2 regions of the Paenibacillus dendritiformis genome follow, and region 1 is predicted to be linked to the other one. Evidence: predicted binding sites of a transcription regulator. Region 1 holds the regulator's gene; the other holds the start of a gene.
The links. The regulator CtsR, encoded in region 1, represses protease genes until heat stress. The targets are predictions, from matches to a motif close to ATGGTCAATAAAGGTCAAACA.

Region 1 (16,177 bases):
TTGCCTTTCTCCTTGCCGGTACCGCCAAGCGTGACGCCTTGGTAGATCACGACATCGTTCCCGATCTCGCAGGTCTCGCCGATAACGACGCCCATGCCGTGGTCGATGAACAGCCGTTCCCCGATGCGGGCGCCGGGATGTATCTCGATGCCCGTAAAGAAGCGGCTCACCTGGGAGATAATGCGGGCGATCGTGAACCAGCGGTGCTTATAGAACCAATGCGCCGCCAGATGAGCCCAGATCGCGTGCAGGCCGGAATAGGTAAAAATCACTTCAAATCGGCTGCGTGCCGCCGGGTCGTTCTCGAATACGGCCCGGATGTCGGATTGCATTCTTCGGTAAATGCGTCGCATGACCCGTCCCCCTCTTCTTTGTCGGCTTGCTTCGTTCATCATACGGTGGTCGGAGAACACGGTGTTCGGGATTTCCGCATGCGTGTACTCCAAATGTGTACTTCAAAAGTGTGCTTCAAACGTACGCTTCAAACGTGGACTTCAAAATGTACTTCAAAAGTGTAGTCCAAGCATGCATTCCAAAATGCTGTAAAATTACATGATTTTCATTAACGCCGGCGAGCACCTGAATGAATCCTGCAAATATACAGGAATTCTCGCCGCTTTTGCCGAGTTTCGCCCTAATCCCGGAAAAATACTGCATTCTAGCAGCAATTTACGCAGATTCCCGCTCCGAGACGAGAAATTGATGCATTTTTGCAGGATCAATGATTTTACAAGGGCCCTTCGAGCCCTTCACACAAAAAATGCCTCCGCAGCCGGTATCGGCTGCAGAGGCGCAAGGCGCGGTTCCACTCTGCATAGACAGCGATGAGGCGCCGGCAGCCCTTTGGCAAGGATCCGGCTGCACCAACGGATATCGCTATCCATCTTCACTGTCCCGTAACGCGGACAACCCGCCGCCCCCTACCCGTGCCGTGGCACGCTCAAGGACGGAGCTTCCGGGCGCAACGCGCCAGCTGCGAACCGGAACGACTTGCAGCCTGCCAGGCCTTGGCTGTCTGCCGCGTCCTGCCGGTCGTTCTCTCTGTGCGGTTCGGTGTCGCTGGCGCTCTCCCGTTCAACGCCTTTTTTCGGATGATTCGGCTTCCTGTCGTCGATTATTGAGCATCGTCTAACCTATCGGTACGAAGTCCCGACAATCCCTGCAGTCCCACTAATCCTGATGCTTCCCAGTATATCGGATCGGTCCTCCGAATGACAATAAGAAGTTGGACCCCTAGGCTTTGCGCGGACATTTATGACCCTTGACCGAGGGGGCCCGCATTGGCACTCCTCGCCGTAACGGTCCCGCATCTGCACTCCTCGCCGTGACGATTCCGCATCTGCGCTCCACGCCGTGACGATTCCGCATCTGCGCTCCACGCAGTGCCGGTTCCCCAGCTACACGCCTAGGCGCTGACAGACCGCCGGTCCTGCCGCTGCCTGCCCGCCTGCCCGCCTACGCGCGTTGATGGAGACGGTTGAGTACGGTTTCTTTGCCGAGCAGCACGATCGTCTCGTTCAGATCCCGCCCGTGCATCTGGCCGGATACGGCGACACGGACCGGCATGAACAACCCTTTGCCCTTGGCGCCGGTCTCCTTCTGCACTTCCTTCAGAGCCGCCTTGACCGTGTCGGCGTCCCATGCCTCCGCCGCTTCAAGCTTGGCGTGCAGCGCCTGCAGCACCGCCGGAACCTGCGGCTCCTCGAGGATGGCCTTGGCCTCTTCCTCTAGCGCCAGCTCTTCGCGGAAGAACATTTCCGACAGCGCGACGATGTCCGAAGCGCAGGTCATCTGCTCCTGATACAGCTTCACGAGCGCTTTCGACCATGCCTGCTGCTCCTCGCTCATCGTCTCCGGCAAGCGCCCCGCCTTCTGCAAGTGCGGAATGGCCAGCGCCGCAATCCGCTCCGGATCCGCCTGCTTCATGTATACGTTGTTCAAGTGAGCCAATTTGTTCGTATCGAATACGGCGGGACTCTTCGACAACCGGTTCGCGTCGAAAATCCGAATCAGCTCCTCGCGGGAGAAAATCTCTTCTTCACCTTCCGGCGACCAGCCAAGCAGCGCGATGAAGTTCAGCATCGCTTCCGGCAAATAACCGAGCTGCTCGTACTGCTCCATGAACTGGATAATCGACTCGTCCCGCTTGCTCAGCTTCTTCCGGTTCTCGTTTACGATGAGCGTCATATGCCCGAATACCGGCGCTTCCCAGCCGAACGCTTCGTAGATCATCAATTGGCGCAGCGTATTGGTGATATGATCCTCGCCGCGGAGCACATGCGAGATGCGCATCAAATAATCGTCGAGCACGACCGCAAAGTTATAGGTCGGAATGCCGTCCTTCTTCACGATGACCCAGTCGCCGGTCGTCTCCGAATCGAACGTAATCTCCCCTTTGACGAGATCGTGGAATGTATAGGAGCGCTGCTCCGGCACACGGAAGCGGATGCTCGGCTGGCGGCCTTCCGCTTCGAGGCGCGCCCGGTCCTCCGCCGTCAGATGACGGCAGGTGCCCGCATACTTCGGCGTCTCCCCTCGCGCCATCTGCGCTTCCCGCTCCGCCTCCAGCTCCTCCTCCGTGCAGTAGCAGCGGTAGGCGAGACCGCGCTCAAGCAGCTCATCCACATGCTTGTTATAAATATCGAGACGCTCGGTCTGACGGTACGGCCCGTATTCCCCGCCGACATCGACGCTCTCGTCCCAATCCATGCCGAGCCATTTCATATACTTGAACTGATTCTCTTCGCCGCCTTCCACATTGCGCTTCACGTCCGTATCCTCGATGCGGACGATAAAGTCGCCGCCGTGATGGCGTGCAAATAAATAGTTGAATAATGCCGTGCGCGCATTGCCGATATGCAGATGTCCTGTCGGACTTGGCGCATACCGGACACGAATGTCGTTGCTCATTCGAATTCCCCTCCGGACCCATTGCCTAGTCTTGAATCTATCCAATTATGATACCATATCACCGCGAAACGTGAAATAAGCACACGACCGCTTGAGCCGCAATGCCTTCCCCCCGGCCCGTGAAGCCAAGCTGTTCGGTCGTCGTCGCCTTGACGTTGATCTGCGACACGTCCGCTTCCAGGAGACGCGCCAGGTTAGCGGCCATCTCCGGGACATACGGCAGCATCTTCGGCTTCTGCGCGATAATCGTGCAGTCGAGGTTGCCCAGCCGGTAGCCCCGCTCCTTGGCGAGCGCCCAAACCTTCTCCAGCAGGACGCTGCTGTCCGCGTCCTTGTAGGCTTCATCGGTATCCGGGAAGTGCTTGCCGATATCGCCCAGCCCGAGCGCCCCGAGCACCGCATCGCTGACCGTATGCAGCAGCACATCCGCATCCGAGTGGCCAAGCAGCCCCTTCTCATACGGAATGCGCACCCCTCCGATAATGCAAGGACGGCCTTCCACCAATTGGTGCACATCGAAGCCTTGTCCTACTCGTATCATGTTCTGCCTCTCCCTTCATCATTCCATCCGGTCTTCCCGCTCTCCCCCGGCGCCGCCGCACGGCGGCCGAGCCACCAGGACGCCCACTCCAGATCGTCGGGCGTCGTCAGCTTCACATTCGTGTACTCGCCTTCCACGATGCGAACCTCCATCCCGGCCCGCTCCGCCAGCATCGCATCGTCTGTGCCGATGAATCCGTCCGCCGCGGCCTGTTCATGCGCAGCCATCACGTCGGCAAGACGAAAAGCCTGTGGGGTCTGAATCGCCCACAAGCTGCGTCGGTCCGGCGTCGCCGTAATGACGCCTCCGTTCACCTGCTTAATCGTATCCTTCACCGGCACGGCCAGGACGGCCGCCCCGTGCGCTCTGGCAGCCCGGTAGCAGGCCTCTACGCTGCCCGTCTCCACGAACGGCCGCACGCCGTCGTGTATCAGCACGTAGTCCAGTCCCAACGCCTGGATCGCCTGGAGCCCGGCATATACGGAATGCTGCCGCTCCGCGCCGCCGGGGACGATGGCCCGGACCTTGTCCAGGCCGTACTCCTCCTGCCAAGCGGCGCAGCGGGCCGTATCCTCCGGGGAGACGACCCAGACGATGGCTTCGCATGTCTGCATCGTCTGGAAGCGCTCCAGCGTATGTATAATGACCGGCTTGTCCAGCAGCGTCAAATATTGCTTGCTCTCCGCGGCCCCCATGCGCGAGCCTCTGCCGGCCGCCACGATAACCACTCCAAAGCCCTGTTCCATCCCTGTCAACCTCCATGATGGTGCTCTTCCCATCATACCTGTTTTATTGGGCTTTTTCCAACAGTTTCGGCTTGGCAAAAATCATGCGTCCGGCCGACGTCTGCAGCACGCTCGTCACGAGCACCTCCATCGTCATGCCGATGTATTCGCGCCCGCCTTCGACGACGATCATCGTGCCGTCATCCAGATAAGCGACGCCTTGGCCATGTTCCTTGCCGTCCTTGATGACTTGGACGACGATTTCCTCGCCGGGAAGGACAACCGGCTTGACCGCATTGGCCAGGTCGTTGATGTTCAGAACCGACACGCCCTGCAGCTCGCATACTTTGTTCAAGTTGAAGTCGTTCGTAACCACTTTGCCTTTCAAGACTTTGGCCAGCTTCACCAGCTTGCTGTCCACCTCGGAGATCTCCTCGAAGTCTCCTTCGTAGATCAGGACCTTCACTTCCAGTTCTTTTTGGATTTTATTCAAAATATCCAAGCCCCTCCGGCCGCGGTTACGCTTCAGCAAGTCCGACGAGTCGGCGATATGCTGCAGCTCCTCCAGCACGAATTCCGGGATGACGATCGTCCCTTCAATGAATCCTGTCTTGCAGATGTCGGCGATGCGGCCGTCGATAATGACGCTCGTGTCCAATATTTTATGCTCCTCGGCGCGCAGCTCTTCTTCCTCAGCCACCGGCTCGCTCAGCCATGGCAGGGCGGCGATCCATTCCGCCAGATCCTGCTGCTTCATCAGCGCAATCTGCATGCCCGCGCTGGCGAACAGCACCAGCAACACCGCCGACAGCATCAGCCCGGCACTTCCGAATTCGCGCAGCAGCGGCGTCAGCAGCGCGGCAAAGCAGATTCCGGCGAAAGCGCCCGCCGTACCCGTAACCAAGGTTCCTGTGGACATGAGCGTGATTCTCTCCCGCCATTCATTCCAGCTTTTTGCCAACGGCATAAAAAGTACACGACTGAGTACAAATAAGCAAAATGCCCCGCCCAAGGCCCAAGCGAGCCGGCCGGCAGATAGTCCCGGATTCGCCAATCCCGTGAAGCCCATGGTCTGGGCGTACCAATAGCCATGGAACTCCCAACCGGCCCAGGCGCCGATCACGCCCGCCATTCCGGTAAACCAACGTTTGAACATGTGCGTCCACCTCCTCACTTTCAATCGATTTCCTTACAATTATGGCCCAAGATCCCATCTCCTAATCGTTCACTTCCAGATTTTCCTGCCTGTCCAAGTTGAAATCTGGTAATTCAGAGACGTATAATGGACATGAAACCGTGTTGTGAGCGATTTATGCGGGCTGTGCGCCGCATCATATCAAGAATAGAGGTGGATGGAAATGAGTACTCCCAATTTGCAAGCGCTCCAAGAGCAAGTAGCCGATCTTGTCCTGCGACACCGGAGCCTGTTGGACATTCTGTCCAAGTACGGCCAGTCCGACGCCTCGGTTAACCGTGCCGTGACGAAGGCAATCACAGAATGCGGATGCCTGGAGGTTCACGCCAAGCGGCAGCCTTACAGGGCAGAGATGGACGTGGAGGAAGCTCGCCAGTCCCTCGAAAGCCATGTTCACGGCCATTTATGCGAAAATTGCAAAGATATCGTGAAGCATGAACTGGGCAAGCATCTGTTCTACATGTCGGCTCTGTGCAACCTCCTCGACATCAGTCTCGACGATGTAGTGAAGCAGGAATCCAGCCGGTGCGATACGCTCGGTATCTTTAACTTGTCTTGAAGAAGCAGCTGCATGCGCGGCTGCTTTTTTGTGTCAAGGTATGCAAAAAGCCCTCTCCGCCGATGGAGAGGGCTTCTTCGGTATAAACTCATGAACGATAGCAAGTGCAGGATGCCGTTACGAATGCTTCGAGCGGACCCATTCTTCCGAATCGCGCTGTTTGCCTCGGCGCCGTTTCAGCATCCTAACGTTTTTTTTTAAGCCGAGCAGTGCGTACAGAACCAGCGGCACGAAAATGAGCTTCGGCGTCTGTTCCGGCTTCCAGAGCGCGATGCCGACAGCTGCCGCGATGACGAAAGGCGTCAGCCAGAGCGCTTTTTTGGAAATGCCGACCTTTTTGAAATTCGGGTATTTCACGGTGCTAACCATTAAGTACGATAATAAAAGCATGGCGATGATAAGGTACGGTGCCGGAATGCTTTCATGGAACAGCGCCAAGGTGCAGGCTACGCCGCCTGCGGCCGGAATCGGCAAGCCGATGAAGTAGCCCGGAATGCCTGCCTTCACGTTGAAGCGGGCCAGCCGGAGCGCCCCGCAAATCGGGAAGATGGCGGTAACGACCCAACCCAACGCCGGGTTCATATCGCTAAAAGCGACCACGTACATAATAAATGCCGGCGCCACACCGAAGGAAATGACATCGGACAAGGAATCGAGCTCTTTGCCGAATTCGCTCTGCGCGTTCAAGGCCCGGGCCACGCGGCCGTCTAGACCGTCCAGCAGCATTGCGATGATAATCATGAGAGCAGCCAAATCATAATTATTATGAAACGCAAGCATGATGGAAATGATTCCGAGGAACAGGTTACCAACGGTAAACAAGCTCGGAATGGACTTTGTAATCATAGGTTCACCTCTAATTTTACTATGCCCAACGTTCATCTTTTCATTGTAGGAAAATCAAATTTGCCTGTCAATGAATACCTGCTCCTGAATACGCTTGAGCCCTTCCTTGATGGCGCGTGCGCGCACTTCGCCAATTCCGTCCACGTCATCCAGTTCTTCGATCGTAGCCATCATGACGTGAGGCAAGTATTGGAACGTATCTACCAGGTTCTGAATGATGACGTTCGGCAAGCGAGGAATCTTGCTCAGCACGCGGTAACCGCGCGGAGATACCGATTCATCCTGGATGGCGCTTGTCGTCGGGTAACCGAGCAGCCGTATCAGATGGTGCGCGTCCAGCAGCTCGTCGGCGGTGCTCTTCTTCAGTTGAACGAGAATCTCGCGGACTTTGTCATCCCCGTTGTCGCGGGCATAATCCTTGAGCAGCAGCCACGCATCCTCTTCCGTGTTGCTCACCAATTCCTCCAACTGCATGCTGATGAGACGGCCTTCCGTTCCCAGTTCGTTGATGTATCGCTTTATCTCCATTTTAATACGTAATACCATCTCGATCCGTTGCAACACATTGACGACATCGTACAGCGTCACTTGCTCCTCGAATTCGGAAGCGGTTAAGTTCGTCATTCCCTGAACGAGCACGGCTCGATATTTCTCCAAGGTCTGAATCGCCTGATTCGCCTTCGTCAGGATGACGCCAATCTCCTTCAGCGCATACCGGAGGCTGCCTTGGTACAGGGTAATGATATTGCGGCGCTGGGATATCGATACGACCAGCTTGCCCGTCTGCTTCGCGACCCGCTCCGCCGTGCGGTGGCGAATCCCCGTCTCAATCGACGGGATGGAGGAATCCGGGATCAGCTGCGTGTTCGCATACAGGATCCGCTTCACGTCTTCGCTCAAAATGATCGCGCCGTCCATCTTGGCCAACTCATACAAGTAGCTCGGCGAGAAATCGCTGTTGATGGAGAAGCCGCCATCGACGACCTCCATCACTTCCGGGCTGTAGCCGACGACGATAAGCGCGCCTGTCTTCGCCCGGAGCACGTTCTCCAGTCCGTCGCGGAACGGAGTGCCCGGCGCCACCATGCGCAACAGATCGTTCATAATATCCTGCTGACTGTCCTTCATTCTATATCTAAGCCCCCTAACCTAACGCTGCGGTCAATGCTTCCGCTACCGTATTTACGCCCACTATCTCAATATGTCCAGAAGGGGTCCATCCCCGCAGGCTTTTCTCTGGCAAAATAATCCGCTTGAAGCCCAGCTTCTCGGCTTCCTTCACGCGCTGCTCCGCACGGGACACCGCGCGCACCTCTCCTGTCAGTCCCACTTCGCCGAAGACGACATCATACGCCTGGGTCGGCATATCGCGGAAGCTCGACGCCAAGGCAACCGCAATCGCAAGATCGACCGCCGGCTCATCGAGCTTCAGCCCCCCGGCTACATTCACATAGGCATCCTGGTTCTGAAGGAACATGCCCATGCGCTTCTCCAGCACGGCAATGATGAGCGACAACCGCTGATGATCGATTCCCGTCGACATTCTCCGCGGCGAAGGGAAGTTCGTCGCCGACACGAGCGCCTGCATCTCGACAAGGACCGGGCGCGTCCCTTCCAAGCTGGCGACGACCGTCGAGCCGGAGACCCCCAGCGGGCGTTCCTGAAGGAACATCTCGGACGGATTCTTCACTTCCGTCAAGCCGCCTTCCGTCATCTCGAAGATGCCGATCTCGTTCGTGGAACCGAAGCGGTTCTTCACGGCCCGCAGGATGCGGTACGAATGATGGCGCTCGCCTTCGAAATAAAGCACGCAGTCCACCATATGCTCCAGCATGCGGGGGCCGGCGATGGCTCCTTCCTTCGTCACATGGCCGACGAGGACGGTCGCGATGCCTCTTCCCTTCGCAATGCGCATGCACACGCTTGTGCATTCGCGAACTTGGGCCACGCTGCCGGGAGCCGATTCGACTGACGGCTGATATACCGTCTGGATCGAGTCGATGACGAGAAAATCGGGGCTCATGGCCTCGATCGCCTCTTCGATATACTGCAAATTCGTCTCGCTCAGAACGAACAGCCGCTCGGACAGCACCCCGAGCCGGTCCGCGCGCAGCTTCGTCTGGCGCGTCGATTCCTCGCCGGACACGTACAGCACCTTCAACCCGCTGGCTGCCAGCGCGTTGGACGCCTGGAGCAGCAGCGTCGATTTGCCGATGCCCGGGTCGCCGCCCACGAGGATGAGCGAGCCCGGCACCACGCCGCCGCCGAGCACGCGGTTCAATTCATCGATCGTCGTGGACAGGCGCGCTTCCTGTTTACTTTCTATTTGTATGATCGATTGCGGTTTTTCTTTCGTTTGAATGAGGGAAGTGTGGACGCCCGCCGTCTTGACGACCGTCTCCCGCTCCTCCACCATCGTGTTCCACTCGCCGCAGCCCGGGCATTTGCCCATCCACTTCGGGGATTCATATCCGCAATCCGTACAGAAAAACTTGGTTTTTACTTTAGCCATATGAGCCGACACTCCTACTGACTCATCATTGTATAGGTTGCCACATCTATATTAGGTTTATCGGCATAACGCAATACAAAGATAAAGCGTGACAAATTTTTACTGGCTTTTGCCGAAGATTGTACATTATCTTTAAGTTTACCATTTTTAAGTAGGGGGTGAAAGGACTTTCGCATTTCATGAAAAAAACGCATCTCCTCCCGAAGGAGGAAATGCGCTCGGATGGATGGATCCTATGAAAATGTCAGGCCTTGGCCGGCGTATTGCGAAGCACGACCAGATTGCCGTCCTGTTCGTCGATCGTGACGGAATCGCCCTTCTCGATGTCGCCCTTCAGCAATTCCTCGGACAGGCGATCTTCGATATGCTTCTGAATCGCCCGGCGGAGCGGACGCGCTCCGTAGGCCGGATCGTAGCCTTCCTTGGCCAGGAACGCCTTCGCCGCATCGGTCAATTGGAAGTCGACATCCTGCTCCTTCAACCGCTTGCGAAGCTCCTCGGCCATCAGGGTTACGATCTCGGCGATATGCTTCTCTTCCAGCGAGTGGAAGACGATAATCTCGTCAATCCGGTTCAAGAACTCCGGACGGAAGCTCTTCTTCAATTCAGCCATCACTTTATCTTTCATATTGTTGTAGTCGCGCTCATTGTTGTCGGAAGAGGTGAAGCCCAGCGTCGTATTGCGCTTGATCGCCTCGGCGCCGACATTCGATGTCAGAATGATGAGCGTGTTGCGGAAGTCGACGACCCGTCCCTTCGAATCGGTGAGGCGTCCATCCTCCAGCACCTGCAGCAGGATGTTGAATACTTCCGGATGCGCCTTCTCAATCTCATCGAGCAGCACGACGGAGTATGGCTTGCGGCGCACCTTCTCGGTCAGCTGGCCGCCTTCCTCATAGCCGACATATCCCGGAGGAGCTCCGACCAGGCGCGCGGTCGAATGCTTCTCCATATACTCCGACATATCGATGCGGATAACCGCGTTCTCGTCGCCGAAGAGCGACTCCGCCAGCGCGCGGGCCAATTCCGTCTTCCCGACTCCGGTCGGACCGAGGAAGATGAAGGAGCCCATCGGGCGCTTCGGATCCTTCAAGCCTGCGCGTGCCCGGCGAATCGCCCGGCTAACGGCCTTGACTGCTTCATCCTGGCCGATGACGCGCTCATGCAGCACCTCTTCCATATTGAGAAGACGCTGCGTTTCCTCTTCCTTCAGCTTGACGACCGGCACGCCGGTCCAGCTGGAGACGATCTGGGCGATATCTTCCGGCGTAACCTCGGAATCCATGCGGCCCTGCTTCTCCTTCCACTGGTTCCGTACCGAATCCAGCTCCTCGCGCATCTTCTGCTCCGTATCGCGAAGCGCGGCCGCCTTTTCGAATTCCTGGCTCTGCACGGAAGCGTCCTTCTCCTTGCGGATGTCTTCCAGACGTGCTTCCAGTTCCTTTAGGTTCGGCGGTACCGTGTAGGAATTCAAGCGTACTTTGGACCCAGCTTCGTCAATCAGGTCGATGGCTTTGTCCGGCAGGAAGCGATCCGTAATATAGCGGTCGGACAGCTTCACGGCCTGCTCAATCGCTTCATCGCTAATCTTGACGCGGTGATGCGCTTCGTAGCGGTCCCGCAGCCCTTTCAAAATCTGAATCGTCTCTTCGATCGTCGGCTGATCGACCGTAATCGGTTGGAAGCGGCGCTCCAGGGCGGCGTCCTTCTCGATATATTTGCGGTACTCATCCAAGGTCGTGGCCCCGATGCATTGGAGCTCGCCCCGAGCCAGCGCCGGCTTCAAAATGTTGGACGCATCGATAGCGCCTTCCGCTCCGCCCGCGCCGATGAGCGTGTGCAGCTCGTCGATGAACAGGATGATATTCCCCGCTTGGCGGATCTCATCCATAATTTTTTTCAACCGATCCTCGAATTCGCCCCGGTACTTCGTGCCGGCTACGACGGAGCCCATATCGAGCGTCATAACGCGCTTGTCGCGCAGCGTCTCCGGAATCTCGTTGTTGATAATCTTCTGGGCGAGCCCTTCCGCTACCGCGGTCTTCCCGACACCCGGCTCTCCGATGAGGACCGGATTGTTCTTCGTGCGGCGGCTCAGCACCTGGATGACGCGCTCAATCTCCTTGCTGCGGCCGATGACCGGGTCGAGATTGCCTTCCTTGGCTGCAGCCGTCAGATCGCGCGCCAGTCCGTCCAGCGTCGGCGTGCTCACATTCTGGGATTGCCCGTGATGGCTGGATACCGCTTCGCTGCTGCCCAGCAGCTGCAGCACTTGCTGGCGCGCCTTGTTCAGGCTGATGCCGAGGTTGTTCAGCACGCGGGCCGCGACGCCCTCGCCTTCCCGAATCAGGCCCAGCAAAATATGTTCCGTGCCCACATACGTATGGCCAAGCTTGCGGGCTTCGTCCATGGACAGCTCAATGACTTTTTTGGCGCGCGGAGTGTAGGCGATATTCGTAGGCTGCTCCTGCCCGCGGCCAATCAAGGATTCGACTTCGTCCTGAATCTTCTCCAGGCCGAGGCCGAGGGCCACGAGCGCCTTGGCTGCGATGCCTTCGCCTTCCCGGATCAGCCCGAGCAAAATATGCTCGGTTCCGATATTGTTATGTCCGAGACGCACGGCTTCTTCCTGCGCCAATGCCAATACTTTCTGGGCACGTTCCGTAAATCTTCCGAACATCATATTCAAGCACCTCCATTGGTCGTTTTCGATTTGGTTAATTTGTCGCGTATCAATCTAGCCCGATACATGTCTCGTTCTTCCGTAGACAATGATTTCTTGTATATATGCTGAAGGAAGCCTGGCTGTGTCATCACGAGCAGTTCATTGAAGTCGGAAGGATCGAGATGGTTCAAAATATTGAGATCCGAACCAAGACGGATATCCGACAGCCGTTGGGCCGCTTCCTTGGAATCCATAATTGCCGCATGCTTCAATATTCCGTAGGATCGGCAAATGCGATCCGTCAGGCGCATGCGGTTATTCTCGAGCAGCTGGTCGCGGGCCGTCTTCTCATGCTCGATAATCTGCTTCACGACACTGTACAGGCTGTCGATAATCTCGGCTTCCGATTGGCCAAGCGTAATCTGGTTCGACACCTGGAACAGATTGCCTATCGCTTCGCTGCCTTCGCCGTAAATGCCGCGCACCGCCAGACCCACCTGGGTAACTGCCTGGAGAATGCGGTTAATCTGCTGCGTCATGACGAGGGCCGGCAAGTGCATCATGACGGAGGCCCGAATCCCTGTCCCCACATTGGTCGGGCAGCTGGTCAAGTATCCCCGCTTCTCGTCGAACGCGTAATCGACACGCGCTTCGAATATGTCATCGATCCGGCTGGCCTGCTCCCACGCTTCCCGAATCTGCAGTCCCGGGTACAGGCATTGAATGCGCAAATGATCTTCCTCGTTCAGCATAATGCTGATCGATTCATCCTCGCTCAAAATGACCGCTCCATTGCGCGATTCATTCACGAGGGTCGGCGAGATCAAATGCTTCTCAACCAGCACCTGCTTCTCCAGATCGCTTAGTTCCGCCAGGTTCCATCGATGAAAAGACGTATGGAAGCCTGACATCTCCGGCTGCTCCATGACCGCGGCCAGCTGGTTCAGCACTTCGACCGATTGCTGGTTCGTCGCAAGCAGCGGGAACGGCACGCCGCACAGGTTACGCGCTACGCGGATGCGGCTGCTGATGACGATCTCGGAGTCCGGTCCCGTGCCGCGCATCCAGTCACTTATCGCATGCTCCATGAATTGGCGTTGGGCCATTTTCGTCAACTCCTTTCACCTTGCCGATCATTCATTCTATCGCTCAGGGGGTTAGCCATGCTGAGCAGACGAGTCAGGGCCCCCTTCGTTCCCTTCCTTCTCCAGCTGCCGAATACGGTCGCGCAGCTGCGCCGCCCGTTCGAATTCTTCCTGGGCAATGCTCTTCTGAAGCTCGAGCTTCAGCTCATCCAGCTCGCGCTTGCGTTGAATGCGCCCGCCGCCGCGCTTCGGAATTTTGCCGGTATGAACCGTATTCCCATGAACACGCTTCAGCAGCGGATCGAGCCGGTTGCCGAAGAAGGAATAGCACTCGTCACATCCGAAGCGGCCCAGCTTCCCGAACTGGGAGTGGGTCAGCCCGCATTTCTCGCAGCGCATCGCCTGAGGCTTCTGCGCACCGTAGTCGCCGCTTCCCTTGGCTGCTCCGCCGGACAAATCGAAGTCGAGCAGTCCTGACAGCAAATTATGGATGGAGAAGCCGTTAGCCGTGCCCGGTATCCATTCGCCTTTCTCACGGGCACACGATTCACAGATGTGGAATTCCGTCTTCTGCCCGTTAATGATTTTCGTAAAGTGCAGAGTAGCCGGCTTCTGACCGCATTGTTGACACATCATGGCCATTCTCCTCCTTATCCTGGTGGATTCACTTATTGTAAAGGGATCGGCAGTCGGATTGGGCCTGCTTCCCCCGGGTTAAAATAAAGGCAGATTACCTTATTGCTTGCTTAACAGCCCGAGCAGCATCGCCCGCAGGAGACGGGCGCGGATCTCGTCCCGGTAGGGCAGCTTCACCGCCAGATTGTCGCGTGATACCGCCGCTCGCAGCAGTATCGCTTCCCGCCGGGAAATGACGTTCGCTTCTTCCAGTTGATATATGAGCCCTTCCGCTGCCTCCTGCCCGATCCGATTCCCGATCGATTCGCATAGATGGGCATGAATCGCACGCTGATCCGGCAGCTCAATCCGCTGGATGCGGATATACCCGCCGCCGCCGCGCTTGCTCTCCACAACGTAACCCTTCTCCAGAGTGAAGCGAGTGCTGATCACATAGTTGATCTGGGAAGGAACACAGGAGAACTGCTCTGCGAGATCATTGCGCTGAATCTCCACCGCGCCTTCCGGACTATCGATCAACATGATTTTCAAATGCTGCTCAATCAAATCGGAAATATTGCGCATCTTCTGCCCTCCCTTACGTCCATTTCTCTCTATATTAGCTTTAACCATTTTTGACTGTTACTTATTCGGTGATGACAAAAACAATGGGTTTTTGTCAAATTAAGTCTGACTTTGACTTTCTTTGACCTTGATTTTATGATAGCACTTTTTTCTTATGGTTTCAAGCGGCTTTTTCATACGCTTGGTCCTTATTTAGTCTACCAAAAATTCACCTAGAATAAACTTGGACTACAAAAAGAAATGAGGGGATACGGTTGGCGTAGAAGGGGATTCGCCGCTGCATCGAGCAGGGCATTGAAGCGTGGAGCGGGCATAGCCACAATGTTTTTTGTGCAAGCTTATCGATTGAGATCCCCCGCCCGCAGCCACTAATCCGGGCTTATTCACAATGACTCATTCTGAACAATGCTGAAGATAATCCATTGCATCTCATTGTGAGAGGTGAAGGTCAGACAATTATAACATAAGGAGTTAAGACAATCAGATTAGTAAGGACCTTGCGGTCTGGTGGGATATGTTGAAAAGGAGGGGATGGCCAGTCATTTCTTTAATGGCATTAACAATGTGGATGGAGACACTGCCTGTCTGAGTTCAGAAGAGCTGCTTGTTCGATATCTCCTTTTCGTGAATCTGTGGATATCCATTCTTCGAAAGCAGCATTTCCGTTGGAAATTGTGAACATTCCGTGGATATTGTGTATGAAAATGTGGATGATGAGGATAACATGCAGCATTTTGCAGTTCAAAAAGATATTCACAGGTGGATAACATTTTTTATTATGCCATTTGGGACTAATAAGTAACATTTCGTGGCTTCGTCGGGCCTGACCTTAGACGCAGACTCGTTGAAGGAAATCCTGCAAGAACGCAGGAATTGGTTGAGCAGGGGAACTCCAAAAAGAGAATCCTGCAAAAGTGCAGCAATTTCCGGCGTTTTGCGTAGACTTCCTTCAAAAGAGAATGAAAAGATGCAGTTTTGCAGGAATTCGGCCGTTTATCGACCCAAACGGTAAAAAATACTGTATGTATGCAGCATTTCAGGGTCCGCCGTCTGATCCGACTGCGTTCGCCCCGGGGGTATGATTCTCAGGAAAATAAAAAAACCACCGACAGAAGTCAGTGGTCTTTGTCTGCTTGGCAGCGTCCTACTCTCCCAGGACCCTGCGGTCCAAGTACCATCGGCGCTGGAGGGCTTAACGGTCGTGTTCGGGATGGGTACGCGTGGAACCCCTCCGCTATCGCCACCAAACAGATAAGGTATTGTACCTTAAAAACTGAATGCGAAAGCAAATCATCAAATCATCTTCGTTAGGATAAGCCCTCGACCGATTAGTATTGGTCAGCTCCATGCATTGCTGCACTTCCACCTCCAACCTATCTACCTCGTCGTCTTCAAGGGGTCTTACCAATGTGGGAAATCTCATCTTGAGGGGGGCTTCACGCTTAGATGCTTTCAGCGCTTATCCCTTCCGTACTTGGCTACCCAGCTATGCCTCTGGCGAGACAACTGGTACACCAGCGGTACGTCCATCCCGGTCCTCTCGTACTAAGGACAGCTCCTCTCAAATTTCCTACGCCCGCGACAGATAGGGACCGAACTGTCTCACGACGTTCTGAACCCAGCTCGCGTACCGCTTTAATGGGCGAACAGCCCAACCCTTGGGACCTACTTCAGCCCCAGGATGCGATGAGCCGACATCGAGGTGCCAAACCTCCCCGTCGATGTGGACTCTTGGGGGAGATAAGCCTGTTATCCCCAGGGTAGCTTTTATCCGTTGAGCGATGGCCCTTCCATGCGGTACCACCGGATCACTAAGCCCGACTTTCGTCCCTGCTCGACTTGTAGGTCTCGCAGTCAAGCTCCCTTCTGCCTTTGCACTCTTCGAATGATTTCCAACCATTCTGAGGGAACCTTGGGGCGCCTCCGTTACTCTTTAGGA
Region 2 (16,177 bases), 950 kb from region 1:
TCGCATTGCGGATGTCAGCGAGGAGGCTTGATTAGATTGGGAGAACAACAGACACGAACCGACAAGCCGCAAATCAGTGCGCATAACCCGAAGTTGGCGATGCTGCTCTCCATTATCCCGGGGCTGGGGCAACTGTACAACCGGAGATATATCAAGGGTTCATTATTTTTGATTTTATTTTTCTCGTTTTTTATCGTGTTCGCCGATTTTTTGAACATTGGGTACTGGGGGCTCCTAACGCTGGGGACGCTGGAAGGGGTTGACGATTCCCGCTCTTTGCTCATCCAAGGCATTATTTCGGTAATCTTAACCGTCTTTCTTCTCATCTTCTATTGGATCAACCTGACCGATGCGCGCAACGACGCCCAGAAAATCCGCGAAGGCTGGAAGATCACGACGATTCGCGAAGGTTTCAAGCAGGCGTGGGATAAAGGGGTTCCTTATCTGTTTGTCGGGCCCGGCATCTTCATGATTACGTTTGTGCTCATTTTGCCGCTCTTGTTCATGGTTTCCCTGGCATTTACGAATTACAATATTTACAATTCGCCGCCCCGTTTTTTGCTCGATTGGGTCGGGTTTGAAAACTTTAAAAATATTTTTTCCGTTCCGATTTGGCGGAATACGTTCTTCTCCGTCCTGTCGTGGACGCTCGTATGGACATTCGTCGCGACGACGCTCCAAATTTCGCTGGCCTTGTTCCTGGCCGTCATCGTGAACGACAAGCGCGTCAAATTCAAAAAATTCATTCGAACGATGCTCATTTTGCCTTGGGCCGTTCCTTCTTTCGTATCGATACTCGTGTTCGCCGCCATGTTCAATGATCAATTCGGCGCGGTGAACCGGCAAATTTTGGGCCCCTTGGGCCTGTCCATTCCTTGGATGTCCGATCCGCTATGGACGAAGGTCGCCATTATCATAATTCAAGTCTGGCTCGGCTTCAGCTTCGTGTTCGCCTTGTTCACGGGGGTGCTCCAAAGCATATCAAGCGACTGGTACGAGGCGGCGGAGGTCGACGGGGCGAGCAAGTGGCAAAGATTCCGCTACATTACGCTCCCGCATGTTCTATTCGCGACGGCTCCGCTGCTCATTATGCAATATACGGGCAATTTCAACAACTTCAACCTGATTTACTTGTTCAACCAAGGCGGGCCGCCGGTTCGCGGGCAGTCGGCCGGATCGACGGATATCGTCATTTCATGGGTCTACAAACTGACCTTTGAAACGTTGAACTACAATATGGCGGCCGTTATCTCCATTATATTGGGTCTGATTGTGGCAACCGTCGCCTTTTTCCAATTCAGGAGAACCCGATCGTTCAAGGAGGAGGGCAGCGTCTGATGAGTACGAGATGGAAATCAAGATTAGAACTTACCGGTATTTATGCCTTCATTTTGTTCATGTTCATCGTGATCGTGTATCCGCTCGTCTGGGCCTTGGGCGTCTCGCTGAATCCGGGCACCAGCTTATACAGCGCCAAGATTATTCCCGAGAACTGGTCGACGGAGCACTATTCCTGGCTGTTCTCCAGTCCGGACAGCGAATATATGCTGTGGTACAAAAATACGTTGATCGTCGCCAGCTGGAAGACGGTGCTCTCTCTAATCGTGACGACGTTCCTGGCGTATGCATTCTCGCGCTATAACTTCAGGGGGCGCAAGCACGGCTTGTATGCGCTTCTGCTGATCAAGATGTTCCCGGTATTGATGGGGATGGTTGCCATTTATATTTTGCTGAACATTTTGGGTCTGCTCGATACGCTGGCCGGCTTGATTCTGGTCTATGTCGGATCGTCCATTCCGATGCACGCCTTCCTGATCAAAGGCTATTTCGATACAATTCCGCGGGATCTGGACGAGTCGGCGAAGATTGACGGCGCGGGCCATTTCCGGATCTTCTTCCAGATTATTTTGCCGTTGGCGAAGCCGATATTGGCCGTGGTCGCCCTGTTCAATTTCATGACGCCGTTCATGGACTTCCTGCTGCCGCGGATCGTCATCCGCAGCTCGGAGAACTATACGCTCGCCGTCGGCTTGTTCAACCTGGTCAATCAGGAATTCAGCAACAACTTCACCCGGTTCGCAGCGGGATCGATGCTGATCGCCATCCCGATTGCCGCGGTGTTCCTGTTCCTGCAGCGGTACCTCATTTCGGGGTTGACGGCGGGGGCGACGAAATCCTAGAGCAGCAGATCAACTTCAGAAGAGCAATCTTGTTTCGGAAAAAGATAGAGATTCGGAAAAAGATAGAGATGAGAAACTAGGAGCGGCGAGGAGGCGAGACGCGGTGACAAGCCCTTGGACGTTGGATCCGGCCAGCATATGCCTGCGGCTTCTTCTCTCGCTGGTGCTCGGGGGCATTATCGGCTTCGAGCGGGAGATGAATCAGCATGCCGCCGGATTCCGCACCAATATTTTGGTATGCATCGGCTCTTCGCTCATTATGCTGCTGTCCATCTATGGCTTCAATGCCTTCGTCGATGAGCCGAATGTCCGGATGGATCCGGCGCGTCTGGCAGCGCAGGTCGTCAGCGGCATCGGATTCCTCGGCGCGGGAACGATTATTCGAACCGGCCTCTCCGTCAAAGGATTGACGACGGCCGCCACGCTCTGGGTGATGGCCGCGATTGGCTTGGCGGTCGGGGCAGGGTTCTATTTTCCGGCGATTTTGACATGCGGGCTTGTGTTTGTCTCCCTCCAGGTGTTGAACAAAATCGAGCTTCGGTATCTGGTAGCGAACAAGGCGCTGTCGGTGGAAGTGACCTCTTATGGCGGCCCGGAGACGCTGGGCACGATTTCGAGGCAGCTGCTAGCCGAGCGAGTGGAGATTCGGAACATGAACGTGGCGGATGCGGAGACGCCGGGTCCGATCGAGGGTTCAGCGCCGCCGCTGGAGATAACGATAACGATTGTGATGCCGAAAAAGAAGCCAATGAGCGATCTGGTGGAGAGGTTGAAGGCAATACCGGGCGTCACAGCCGTAAAAATAGAGTAACCATATGCAGGTGCGGAAAGTGAGAGGGTACAATGCAGACAAGTGAGACGATACATCCGGATAAATTGCACGGCGGGACGGCTGCGGCCAAGCGGAGCGGGATCGGCGCGATAAGCCGCGTAGAGGAGCTGGACCGAGGATATCTCTTGATCGGGGACAGGGCGAATCTGGCGCTGTCCTTTCTCGATGAGCATCTGTTCCGCGTCAAGCTGACGTTCGATGCTCGTCCCGACTGGACGACAACGCCCGGCGTATTGCCTTGGGAGAAGACGATACAAGCCCGCCGGGAAGACACGGAGCGCGGCTTTCGGTTCACCACGAAGAAGCTGTCGGTCATGATTGAGTCCTTGGATGCTTCCATCACGATAACCGATGCCGAAGGCAACGTAATCGGACGGCAGACATCGCTCCATTGGGATGCGCGCGGCGCGGTGACGGGCTGCTTCGCGATGGACGAGAGCTCTCATTTTTACGGGCTGGGGGAAAAGACAAGCTATCTCGATAAGCGCGGCGAGAGCTATACGATGTGGAATACCGACGTCTATGCGCCGCATGTCCCGGAGATCGAGGCTTTGTATCAGTCGATTCCGCTGCTGCTGCATGTTCATGACGGGACAAGCTGCGGCATTTTTCTCGATAACCCGGGACGGACAACCTTCGATATGCGATCCCGAAGCGATGTCTTTTCGATTGAAAGCAAGACGGGGGCTTACGATTATTACTTCATCTATGGTCCCGAATTGAAGCAGGTCGTCTCCTGCTATACGGCCGTGACCGGGCGGATGCAGATGCCGCCGAAATGGGCGCTGGGCTACCACCAGTCGAAATACAGCTATAAAAGCGAAGAAGAAGTGATGGCCTTGGCGCGGGCCTTCCGGGACAAGCGCATACCATGCGACGTGATTCATCTCGATATTCACTATATGGACGAGTACCGCGTCTTTACCTTCGATAGCGATCGGTTCCCGCAGCCGCAGAACATGATTGCCGAATTGAAAAAAATGGGATTCCATATCGTCCCGATCGTCGACCCGGGGGTCAAGCAGGATCCGAAATATTCTGTCTACCGCGAAGGAGTGCTGGAGGACCGCTTCTGCAAGAAGCTCGAAGGCGATGTCTACTTCGGCGATGTATGGCCGGGCCGGAGCGCCTTCCCTGACTTCACCAAGCAGGAGACGGCGGCATGGTGGGGAGATCTGCACCGCTATTATACCGATATGGGCATCGCCGGCATCTGGAATGATATGAATGAACCGGCCGTGTTCAACGAATCGAAAACGATGGATCTGGACGTCGTGCACGACAATAACGGAAAGATGAAGACGCATGAGGAATGGCATAATCTGTACGGCATGCTGATGTCCAAGGCGACATTCGAAGGGCTGCAGCGGCATCTTGAGGGCGAGCGTCCGTTCGTCCTGACGCGAGCAGGCTACAGCGGCATTCAGCGCTACGCGGCAGTCTGGACCGGAGATAACCGCAGCTTCTGGGAGCATATGGCGATGGCGATGCCGATGGTGCTTAATATGGGCTTGTCCGGGATTCCGTTCGCGGGTCCCGATATCGGCGGCTTCGCCCACCATACGAACAAGCAGCTGCTGATTCGATGGACGCAGATGGGCGCCCTGTTCCCCTTCTGCCGCAATCATAACGTAGGCGATTTCCTCGACCAGGAGCCGTGGGCGTTCGATCAAGAGACGGAAGATATCTGCCGCGCCTTCATCGGACTGCGGTATCAGCTGATGCCTTATCTCTATACGCTGTTCCATGAGGCGGCGCAGACGGGCATTCCGGTGATGCGGCCGCTGCTGCTGGAATATCCGGAGGATAAGCAGCTGTCTAATCTGTGCGATCAGTTCCTGCTGGGCCGCGATCTGCTCGCGGCGCCGATCTACCGGCCGGATACAGAGCACCGGACGGTCTATTTGCCGGAAGGCGAATGGTTCGATTACTGGACGGGCACCCCGTATACCGGCGGACAGCATCTGACGGTGCATGCCCCGCTGGATACGATGCCGCTGTTCGTTCGGGGCGGCGCGATCATTCCGCATGAGCCGCTGAAGCAGCATGCGGCCGATCAGACGGAAGCGTCATTATTGTTCCATCTGTACGGCGGGGCGCCGGCCTCGTCCTATGTGCTGTATGAGGATGACGGCTTGACGTATGCGTACGAGAAGGGCGCATATAATTTGCTTCGCGTGGAGGCGGAATGCGCCGGCCGCGGCTTGAAGCTCGGCTACGAGTATGAGCGCAAGGGCTATGAGCAGGCTCCCCGCAAGCTGTGCTTCTATCTTCATGGCCTCGATCCCGATGCGGTCACGGTCGAAGGGCTTGAGCGGCTGGCATCGAAGCCGGAAGGCGATGCCGAGGGCTGGTACGTGGATGAGCGGCGCCATGGCGTCGTGATCGCGGTTCGGGACGACAAGAGCGAGCGGACAATCGAATTGAATTGGTAATGAGAAAGAGGGCGGTGTTTCCGCCCTCTTTTGGTATCATGTATGGGATGTGGAATATCTTCTCCGTTGGGTTGATTGGCGCACGATCAACTCGGAAGGCAGCGTGACCGTTTTATTTTGATTAATGCGCTCCGGGTCGTCCATCAGCTCAATCAGCATTTCCAGCGCTTCCAATCCCAGATGCTCCCCGCGGATGGTCGTGCAGCTGATCGACGGCGATATCTTGTTAAGAAAGGCCGCATCGTTGAAGCCGATGATGCCGACATCCTCCGGCACGCGCAGATTGCGATCCCGGCAATATTTCAATACGCCGAGCGCCAGCACGCTGTCCGCGGCGATAATCGCGTCGAAAGAGCTGCCGCCGGAGCCGTATTCGTCCAGAGCGGCGATCATATCCGCTTCATCCGAACCGCACAAGACGACGCCATCGTCTCCCGCCTCCAGGCCGCTGCTGTGCAAGGCTTGCTTATACCCTCCGATCCGGTCGCGGACGACATCGACGTCCAGACTCTCGGTCAGGAACACGATGCGCCGATACCCCTGGTCCAGCAAATGCTGGGCGGTGACATATCCGTCCCGAAAATTATCGCTATGAATGCAAAAAATATTGTGCTGCAGGCTTCGTCCGATCATGACAAACGGAATGGAGTGCTGCTGCAGGGTTTGAATAAGCGAGCTTTTGTCCGCCGACATGACGCCGGATAAGATAAAGCCGTCCACTTTTTTGTTCCGGTACAGCGACAAGCATTTCTCGATTTGTTGATCGACCGAGCGAAAGGCGGAAATCTGCAGGTCATATCCGTATTTCTGGGTCGCATTGGATAAACCAAGGAGCACATTGGAGTAGTACGGATTGCCGAAAATTTCGCTAGGTTCGCGCGCAATGGTATAACAAATCGTGCGGGACACGGCATCCTTCCCGTGCGGCTTCGCCTTGGGGCTGGGCACGTATCCGAGTTCCCGGATCGCTTTCTGTACTTTTTCATTCACTTCGGAGGATGTGTTTCCTTTGCCCGTAAGAACGCGCGATACCGTCGCCGGCGATACACCCGCTGCACGTGCTATATCTCTTACCGTTGGCACGTCTCCGCCTCCTCTTCTCCGGAATCATCATAGCTGCCATTCCTCTTCTGGCTCATCATTTTATAATACGATGAAAGGGAGCGGCAATTCAACTTGGCGGCATAGAAAAAGCTGCCGTACGCGCAGGCGCGATACAAGCAGCTTGTGGATCTCATGATGTATGGCACGATGACGGAATTACTTGTGAAGCACTTTATCGACGAGGCCGTATTCCAGCGCCTCTTCGGCCGACATGAAGTAATCGCGGTCGGTGTCTCTCTCGATCCGTTCGAGCGGCTGGCCCGTGCGCTCCGCCAAAATATGATTCAGCTTGTCGCGCATCTTCAGAATGCGGCGGGCGCGAATCTCGATATCGGATGCCTGCCCTTCGGCGCCGCCAAGCGGCTGGTGAATCATAATCTCGCTGTTCGGCAGCGCGAACCGCTTGCCCTTCGCTCCGGCATTCAGGAGGAAGGCGCCCATCGACGCCGCCATGCCCACGCAGATCGTCGATACATCCGGCTTGATATGCTGCATCGTATCGTAAATGGCCATCCCTGCGGTAATGGAGCCGCCGGGGCTGTTGATGTACAGATGAATATCCTTGTCCGGATCATCGGCCTGCAGGAACAGCATCTGAGCGATGATCGAGTTGGCTACCATATCGTTCACTTGGGAGCCGAGAAAAATAATGCGGTCCTTCAGCAATCTGGAATAAATGTCGTACGACCGTTCGCCCCGATTCGTCTGCTCGACAACTATAGGAACGTAACTCACGATAATCCCTCCTCAGCATCAATAACATTAAATATTAACCAATTCACGGCCCCTTAAACACGATATGCATTCGCCGCCAATGACAAGAACCGTATCTTTATCATATCGGATTGTCAGCCAAAAGTCAAAGATGGTCAAACTATTTTTTTGAGCTTTTTTGGAGCAACGATTCGGGTCGCGTGTATCATTTTTTGCAGAGCAGGCCGAACGATCAAAAAATGAGCATCAAAAAGTGAACGTTTCCGTGCCATTGAAGCGTGACCTACAATAGGAGCACAAAGGAGGTGACGCCAATGTCAGCAGGAGCACCCTCATCTATCCGCGATCCCGGCGCCAGTGGACGATGGAGCCGCATCGGGAAGACGCTGTGGAACGAAAAGTATTTATGGCTGATGGCTCTGCCCGGCCTGCTGTTCTTCGTCATTTATAAATATTTGCCGATGCTCGGGGCTGTAATCGCTTTCAAGGATTACAACATGATGCTCGGCATCTGGGACAGCAAGTGGGTCGGCTTGAAGCATTTCTACCGCATCTTCGAAAATCCGGATATCGGGCGCATTTTTTTGAACACCTTGATTATCAGCTTGTATCAGATTGTGTTTGCCTTCACGATTCCGATATTTTTGGCGATTATGATCCATGAGGTAACGCATAGGGCGTTCAAGCGGGTGCTGCAAACGGTCTTTTACATGCCGCACTTTCTGTCCTGGGTCGTGGTGGCGGGGATCTTCTATCTGATGTTCCAGAGCGATGGCGCCGTGAACAACATGCTGGTCGATTTGGGAGTGTCCAAAATCGATATTTTGTCCAATCCCGACAACTTCCGGTCCATGCTGGTGATGCAGGTCATATGGAAAGAATCCGGCTGGGGGACGATCATTTATTTGGCGGCGCTGTCCAGCATCGACGTCGAGCTGTATGAGGCGGCGAAGATGGACGGGGCCGGACGGCTGCGCCAGATCTGGAACATCACGCTGCCCGGCATCCGCAGCACGATCGTCGTCCTGTTCATCCTGCGGCTCGGCAGCGTGCTGGACGTCGGCTTCGAGCAGATCTTCCTCATGCTCAACCCTTCCGTGCGGGACGTCGGAGAAGTCATCGAGACGTATGTCTACCAAGCGGGGGTCGTCAACGGCAACTTCAGCTTCTCGACCGCGGTCGGGCTGATGAAGGGCTTGATAGGGCTGATCCTGATCTACGGGGCCAACAAGCTGGCGAAGCGGATGGGGGAGCGCGGCGTATTTTAGCGCGGGTTGCCTCCAATTTTGTAAGTGCTTACATCAAAGAATGCCCATCATGATTTCTTAATCAAAACGGGGGAGGATGTAATCATGCAGTTCACAGGGAAAAAAATCGTATCGCTGCTCGTCGTTTGTTCGATGGCCGTCGGCTTGCTGACGGCTTGCGGCAGCGGAGGGGGAAGCAAGGAATCGAATGCCGGAGGAGGACAGAGCGCGGGGGATGAAGGCAAGAAGCACAGCGTCTCGGCCATGAATATCTTGTATGGCGCGGCGCCTCCGACGACGAACAGCTCGGGCATCAAAGCGATCGAGGAGCGGTACGGCATCGAATTCAAATATATTCCGGTCGCCGCGGGCGATTATGCGAACAAGATCGGCGTGACGGTCGCTTCGGGGGATATGCCGGATCTGATGCTGCTGGAGGACCCGAACGCCAATTACTTCAGTTGGGCAGGGAACGGCATGTTCCTCCCGATTGAGGATTACATCAAGGATTATCCGAACCTGAGCAAGATTCCGCAGGAAATCTGGGACATGCTGACGTATGAAGGGCATATTTACGGCGTTCCGCGGCTGCGCGGCATTCCGTTCCATACGATGGTGATCCGCCAGGATTGGCTCGACAAGCTGGGCTTGAAGATGCCAACGACCTATGACGAGCTGTATGACGTGATGAAGGCATTCACGGAGAACGATCCGGATGGCAACGGGAAAAAAGATACGTACGGGTTCGCCATGGACGGCACGTTCAGCGGGTTCAACGGCTTGTTCGGCTCGTACCGGGCGCTGCGGTTCGGCTGGTTCGAGGATGGCCAGGGCGGGATTACGCACGGCTATATGATGCCGAATGCGAAGGAAGCGGTGGCGTTCCTGGCCCGCGGCTATAAGGAGGGGCTGTTCAGCCCGGATTACACAATTAAGAAAGGGACTCAGGCCGACGAGGACTTCCTGACCGGCAAAGCGGGCATTATCGGCAACTGGGCGTATACGGCGTATAACAAGGCCCGGTTCGACAAGGCCTACAGCGTCAACAAAGATTTCCGCGTCGCGCCGATCCCGCCATTGACGGCTCCGGACGGCTATAAGGGATACGGCAAATATCACGGCTTCTACGGGTTCTTCGTGATGCCGGCCCGCCTGGGCAAGGACGAAGAGAAGGTGAAGAAGCTGCTCTCCATCCTGGACGATCAGATCGGCGACGAAGGCGCCGAGTTCATGAAATGGGGCGTGGAGAACGAGCATTTCAAAGTGGAGAACGGCGAGAAAGTGCTGACGGACAAAGGATTGACCGAAGGCACGGGCAAATACTTGCTGACGAACCATGCGGCCGAAGGTGAATGGATCTACAACCCGGACGATACGGACGAACTGAAGAAAATGAAAGACGAGTCGTTCAAGGTAGCGATGGAAGGCGAGCCATACAGCGATCAGTCGATTGGTTTGTTCTCGCCGACCTACAGTGAAAAAGGGAAAGAGCTTGACCAGTACTTGACGGACCAAGTGAATAAGATCATTCTTGGCGAACGCCCGGTGGACGATTACGACAAGGTGATTCAAGAGTGGAAGGACCGGGGCGGCGAGCAGGTCATCAAGGAATTCAACGAGGCGTATCAGAAGCGGAAAAACGGCTGACGGTCAGCCGGCGCATGACCGCAAGCGCGTGTCTCTAGGCGCATGGCTGCAAGCGCTTGTCCGCTGTTGGTTGCAAGTGCACGCCGCACTTGCGTCACAGCAAGACTATGACGGCATGAAAGGAGTGAACATCTGTGTTTATACGCGCAAGAAGCGGGGATCGGTGGTTCAATGCCATCAACATGACACTGCTGATTGTTTTGGCGGTGATTACGATCCTGCCTATCATCCACGTCTTCGCGATGTCATTCGCCACCACGGAGGAATCGCTGTCCGGCCGGTTCATCCTCTGGCCGTCGACTTGGACGACCGAGGCGTACCGCTATATTTTCGATACGGGCGTATTTTTCATATCGCTGAAAAATACCGTGTGGCTGACGGTTGTCGGCACATTCATCAACGTTATTCTGACGGCGCTGCTCGCATATGCATGTTCTCGGCCGCAATTCAGCGCCCGGCGGGTCATCATGTTCCTGGTGCTGTTCACGATGCTGTTCGGCGGCGGCATGATCCCGACCTATCTGGTCGTAAAGGGCACCGGGCTCATCAACTCGCTGTGGGCACTCATTCTCCCTGGGGCCATCTCTGCCTTCAATATGCTCGTCATGCGCGATTTCTTCGAATCGCTGCCGGAGAGCGTCATTGAATCGGCGCGCATCGACGGATGCGGGGATTTGCGGATTCTGGCCCATATCGTATTTCCGTTGTCCTTGCCCATCCTGGCGACGTTCACCTTATTCTATGCCGTGGGCAACTGGAACCAATATTTTTCGGCGATTCTATACTTGAACGATCCGGATAAATGGCCGTTGCAAATCTTGCTGAGGCAAGTCGTGTTGATCGGACAGGCAGATATTTTCTCCAACCTCGATCCGAACGTGCCTCTTCCGCCATCGGTCTCGATACAGATGGCCACGGTCGTGCTCGCCTCGTTCCCGATCGTTGTGCTTTACCCGTTCCTGCAGCGCTATTTCGTGCAGGGCCTGACGCTCGGCGCGGTGAAGGGCTAGAGCCATGGCAGCAGGCGTTCCCGGCCTGCTGCTTTTTGGCGTGGGCGCCGCCGGAGCGCGCCTCGTAGCGCGGCGGGACTGCTCGCGTGTCACGGGGCCAGTGCGGTGTGCGGGGTGGGAGGAGTGCTTGGCGTGGGCGAGTCCGAGTGTGTGTGGGCCGAACCCAGTGAGCGGATCGTGTTTGGCGGGAGCGGGATGCGGGGTGGGAGGAGTGCTTGGCGTGGGCGAATTCGAGTGTGTGCGGGCCGAACCCAGTGAGCGGATCGTGTCTGGCGGGAGCGGGATGCGGGGTGGGAGGAGTGCTTGGCGTGGGCGAGTCCGAGTGTGTGCGGGCCGAACCCAGTGAGCGGATCGTGTCTGGCGGGAGCGGGATGCGGGGTGGGAGGAGTGCTTGGCGTGGGCGAGTTCGAGTGTGTGGGCCGAACCCAGTGAGCGGATCGTGTCTGGCGGGAGCGGGTTGGCGGGATGCGGGTTCCGCGTGCGCCGCGGCGGCTAGGCAGCGCGCCCAAGGTGCCCGCTTCGCCTTCTCGCTTGGCGGGCCTGCGGCGGAAGGCGCTTGTTAGGCACCTCAAAGGGGCATTAGGCACACTAGTAGATCAATCCTGCAAAATTACAGCATTTTCGCTATCTTCGGGGAGAATTCGCGAGAATTCCTGCAAAGATGCAGGAATTTGCCTGTTTATTTCTACTTTGGGCCCTCACGAGCTGAAATTAATGTATTTTTGCAGGATTCACTTTGGCGAAAATAGGCGGCGGTGTAAATCCTGCACTTTTGCAGCAATGGAAGTCCCGTCATCCTCATCCGCCGATCAAGCGGAGGAAGCAACGAGGGTTGCCGGCGTCAAGTACGGCGGCAACCGGGGGCGGCTGCTTAATCTGCCGTCGCCTGGAACTGCCTGATGGCTTATTCCTGTCCGGACATCTGCTTGCGGTATTGGCCCGGTGTCGTACCCGTCGTCTTTTTGAACGTGCGGATGAAGTTCTGCACCGAGGTGTAGCGCAGCTTGCTGGCGATGTCTTGAATGCGCATATCGGTATGAAGGAGCATGTCCTTTGCTTTTTCGATGCGGTAAGAAATGACGTAGTCCACGAAGTTGCACCCGGTATGCTTTTTGAACAAGCGGCTGACCTGGAACGTGTTCAGGCCGATGGCGTCGGCGCATTGCTGCAGCGAGATATCCTGATCATAATGCTCGTGAATATAGGCAATGACGCGCTCAATCCGTTCCGTATGCTTCGGGTGAGCCTGCTCGTCCAGCAGCGTCTTGAGCCGTCCGAACACCTCGGTCAGGAAGAAGGCTTCCACATCGCCGAGCTTCTGTTGGGCGGCCAGGGTGCTTAGCAGCGTGCGCTGCTGCTCCGGCGCGAACTCTATGCCGTGATGGTGTGCCATGCAGCGCAGCATCGAGCCGAGCAACTGGGAGAAGAAGCCGTGCACCGAATCCACGGAGAAGATGGCGCCTTCCTTCAACCCCTCCACCAAGTGAATGAACTCGGCCCGGGCGGGCTCGAGCTTCGCGGCTTTCAAGCTGTCCAAGATTTTGTACGTCGATTCGGCGATGTCTTCCAACTGGAAGCTGAGTGCGGGGTCCAACTCATGGATGAAGATGGCTTGATCTTCATTCAGCACGAACCGGTAGCGCGAAGCTTGCTCGGCCTGCCGGTAGGCATCGGGCAGCCCGCCGAGCCCTTGCAGCGAGTAAGAGACGGAGAGCGTCACCGTAAGCTGCAAATAGGTCTCGATCGCATGCAGAAGATCGCCGCTCGCCTGCTTCAATTGCTCCGGCCCGAGCGGCTCGGCATGACAGATGAAGACGGCCAACTGCCCCGGCTTCATCATGAGCGAATACGCTTGGCCGTACTGTTCCGCCAGCTCTAGCGCCATGTTCTCCACGGCGAAATAGAGCAGGTACTGATCGTCATGCGGGTATTTCGCGTGCAGCTTCCATGGATCGAAGGTCAGCAGCATGATGGCGATATAGGGGGCGTCGCTGCCGTACTGGATGTCGGTCCGCGCCTCATGCTCCTGGATGCTTCCGAGCAAATATTGGTGCAGGGTGTGCTGCTCCATTTTGTCGCGATACCGGCCGAGGCTGCTCTCAAGCTGGCGGTTCTCGTGAATCATCGATTTTATCGCACGGTGCACCTGTTCGATTTCATTGTCGTTATCTTGACCGTTCCACTTCTGGGACGATCGGAGCGGCTGGATCGCCTGGGTCAGCTTCCGTACGGGACGATACAGGCTGGCGGCCGCGCGAAGCGAGAGCAGGGCGGCCACGGCCACGAAGGTTAAGGAAATGCCGAGGGTCAGCCCCTGCACCCGATCCGCGCTGCGGTTCAGCTCGTCTTCGGCGATGGAGGATATGTAGTACCAGTCCTGATTCCGCGCGGGCAGGACGCTCAGCACGGAGTCGACCCCGTTCAACCGGGTCCGAATCTGGGCGAGCGGCTCGGCGCTCTTGATCAGGTCCAGGTTGTCCGCGCTAATCGTGCCCCCGATATGGTTCCGGTCGGTGTCGAGCATAATCTGGCCCTGGCCGTTCACGACGAAGAGGGAGAGGGTAGAGTAGCTGTTCTTCGCCGACATCTGATTGCCGAGCGTATCGGCGTCCAGGTAAGCGATGATCGCGCCGGAGATGGATTTCCGCTCGGTCGAGTCCTCCGCAATGGGCCGGATCAGCGTCAAGACGTTCCGATCAATGCGATGGTTGGCCGGAATGCTGGTGCGAGTGTCGATCCAGACGCCTTGCAGGGATATGTGTCTTGCCCGGTCCAGGGCAAGCGGATCGCGAAACTCTTCCTCGGTCAGCAAATGATTGTCCGAGGTAAGGATGCGTTCGGATTGGAAGGAATAGAAATCCAGCTCAACGACATGCTCCATGCCGCTGCGGATATTGACGAGCACGTTTTGCAACTGGCGGACGACTTCGGGATGGCGCGGCGATAGCTCTTTCATGGCGAACTGTGCCAGAATGCCGGGATAGGCTCGCTTGTCGGAATAGGTATATTGAAGAAGCAGTTCATCTATTTTCTTGATCTGATCGTTCATTTTGCTCTGGGCGTGCTGGAGCAGCGTCGTATTGTAGAGAGTAGCCTGCTCCCGGATGGTGGAGGTCAGGACATTCGAGATGGTCAGACCGAGCACGAGCACGGGGATGGTCGCCAACAGCATCATGGAGATGAGCATCTTTTGTTTATGGCGGACCGGACGAAGCAGATGGGAGAACTTGTGAGTCTTCGCAGCAAGCAAGGGGCGCGGCCTCCTAACATTTTCAACATGTCGAGGTAGATATGTTCTAGTATAGCACAAATGAAAGCGCTAACGTTGGGATCGAAAGCAGCGCGGCAAAGGAAACGGAGGTTGATTTTTATGCTGACAGAAAAGTATCGTCCGGATATGATCGCAACAGCGCTCTTGCCCAGTCATCTCTATGAACCGGTACCGGCCGCTTCACGGCGGGACGCTTGGCTGGCGTTGGACGATGAGGTCCGGTCGTTCTGGATTCGTAAGGCAGAGGCCTGCCTCGGCATGGCTTGGCCCGCGCTGCCGGCCGCCTTGTATATGGATTATGTTCGGACGGGGAACCGCTCGCGGTATCAGGAGCCCTATTTCGCGCGCCGCAAGGCTTTGGTCCGTCTCGTGCTGGCCGAATGCATGGAATACGGGGGACGCTTCCTGGATGATATCGTGAATGGCATGTGGGCGATGTGCGAGGAGAGCACCTGGTGCTGGCCGGCTCATCTCAACGGGATTAGCCGCGTGAAGAATAACGCGCTTCCCGATATCGATCGCCCGGTCTTCGATCTCGGCGCCGGGGAGACGGCCGCTCTGCTGGCTTGGTCGTACTATATGCTGCGGCAAGCGCTGGACGAGCATTGCCCGCCGCTGGGCAAGCGCCTTCGCCGGGAGCTCCAGACCCGCATCCTGGATACCTATGAGCGGGAGGACGGCTACTGGTGGATGTCGTTCCATCCGGATCTCCCGATCAACAACTGGAACCCATGGTGCAATGCCAACTGCCTGGCCGTGCTGCTGCTCATCGAGGAGAAGGAGGAGCGCCGCGCCGCCCTGGTTCACAAGGCGCTTCGCAGCCTTGACCGCTTCATCGCCTCCTATGAAGAGGATGGAGGGTGTGATGAAGGACCCGCTTACTGGGTTCGGGCCGCGGCTTCGCTGTATGATGCCCTGCAGTTGGTGCATGCCGCCACGGATGGGGCGATTGATGTCTTCGGCGAGCGGAAAATTCGCTATATGGCGGCTTATATCCTCCATATGCATATCGGCGGAGATGCGTATGTCAACTTCGCCGATTCGGCAGCCAGACTCACCTTGCCCGCCGGCCTGATCGCCCGCTTCGGCCAGGCGGTCGGGGACGCCCGGCTGGAGGCATTTGGGCGGTATGTCTACCGCCGGCAGGGAGGGCACCGCTATTGGGATGGCGAGGAGATCCCGAGTCTCCAGCGAATGCTCTTCGACCTGTTCGCGATGCCGGGCATGGAAGGGCCAGCCACGGACCCGCCTGCGCTGCCGCTTGATCGATGGATGCCGGGCGTGGAAGTGATGGTGGCCCGGGAACGGGGCGACGGCAGCGGCTGGTTCCTCGCCGCGAAAGGCGGCCATAATGACGAGAGCCACAACCATAACGACATCGGCAGCTTCATCGTCTATGCCGATCAACTCCCGTTGTGGATCGACGCCGGCGTCGGCACCTACACGGCGAAGACGTTCAGCCCGGAACGCTATTCGATCTGGACGATGCAGTCCGGGTATCATAACGTTCCCACCGTGAACGGGACGGAGCAAGCGGCCGGCGCCGCTTACCGTTCGGGTGGAGTCCGCCATGAAGCGGAGGGCGGACTGTCTCGCCTCACGGTCGACATCGCCCCAGCCTATCCCGCCTCTTCCGGCATTTCGCGGTGGATGCGCACGTTTACGCTGCGGCGGGAGCCCGCAGGGGGAAGGGGACAAGGCGAGCCTGACTTCGCCTCCCGCATCATCGTGGAAGAG

Region 2: the regulator CtsR is predicted to act here: its motif matches at 7,407-7,427, upstream of clpP (ATP-dependent Clp endopeptidase proteolytic subunit ClpP).

The regions. Positions count from the first base shown of each region.
Region 1 is NZ_AP025344.1:5,620,775-5,636,951, forward strand. Features, by position in the region: gene cysE (serine O-acetyltransferase) at 1-353, opposite strand, end outside; gene gltX (glutamate--tRNA ligase) at 1,456-2,910, opposite strand; gene ispF (2-C-methyl-D-erythritol 2,4-cyclodiphosphate synthase) at 2,969-3,451, opposite strand; gene ispD (2-C-methyl-D-erythritol 4-phosphate cytidylyltransferase) at 3,448-4,197, opposite strand; gene L6439_RS25050 (PIN/TRAM domain-containing protein) at 4,241-5,332, opposite strand; gene L6439_RS25055 (nucleoside triphosphate pyrophosphohydrolase family protein) at 5,535-5,930, shown strand; gene pssA (CDP-diacylglycerol--serine O-phosphatidyltransferase) at 6,048-6,776, opposite strand; gene disA (DNA integrity scanning diadenylate cyclase DisA) at 6,831-7,904, opposite strand; gene radA (DNA repair protein RadA) at 7,921-9,288, opposite strand; gene clpC (ATP-dependent protease ATP-binding subunit ClpC) at 9,533-11,971, opposite strand; gene L6439_RS25080 (protein-arginine kinase McsB) at 11,974-13,059, opposite strand; gene L6439_RS25085 (protein-arginine kinase activator protein McsA) at 13,111-13,674, opposite strand; gene L6439_RS25090 (CtsR family transcriptional regulator) at 13,774-14,238, opposite strand; rRNA gene rrf (5S ribosomal RNA) at 15,370-15,486, opposite strand; rRNA gene L6439_RS25100 (23S ribosomal RNA) at 15,547-16,177, opposite strand, start outside.
Region 2 is NZ_AP025344.1:28,107-44,283, forward strand. Features, by position in the region: gene L6439_RS00165 (carbohydrate ABC transporter permease) at 37-1,338, shown strand; gene L6439_RS00170 (sugar ABC transporter permease) at 1,338-2,180, shown strand; gene L6439_RS00175 (MgtC/SapB family protein) at 2,284-2,991, shown strand; gene L6439_RS00180 (glycoside hydrolase family 31 protein) at 3,024-5,447, shown strand; gene L6439_RS00185 (LacI family DNA-binding transcriptional regulator) at 5,484-6,530, opposite strand; gene clpP (ATP-dependent Clp endopeptidase proteolytic subunit ClpP) at 6,708-7,286, opposite strand; gene L6439_RS00195 (ABC transporter permease) at 7,580-8,533, shown strand; gene L6439_RS00200 (extracellular solute-binding protein) at 8,618-10,159, shown strand; gene L6439_RS00205 (carbohydrate ABC transporter permease) at 10,294-11,169, shown strand; gene L6439_RS00210 (helix-turn-helix domain-containing protein) at 12,074-14,419, opposite strand; gene L6439_RS00215 (heparinase II/III domain-containing protein) at 14,540-16,177, shown strand, end outside.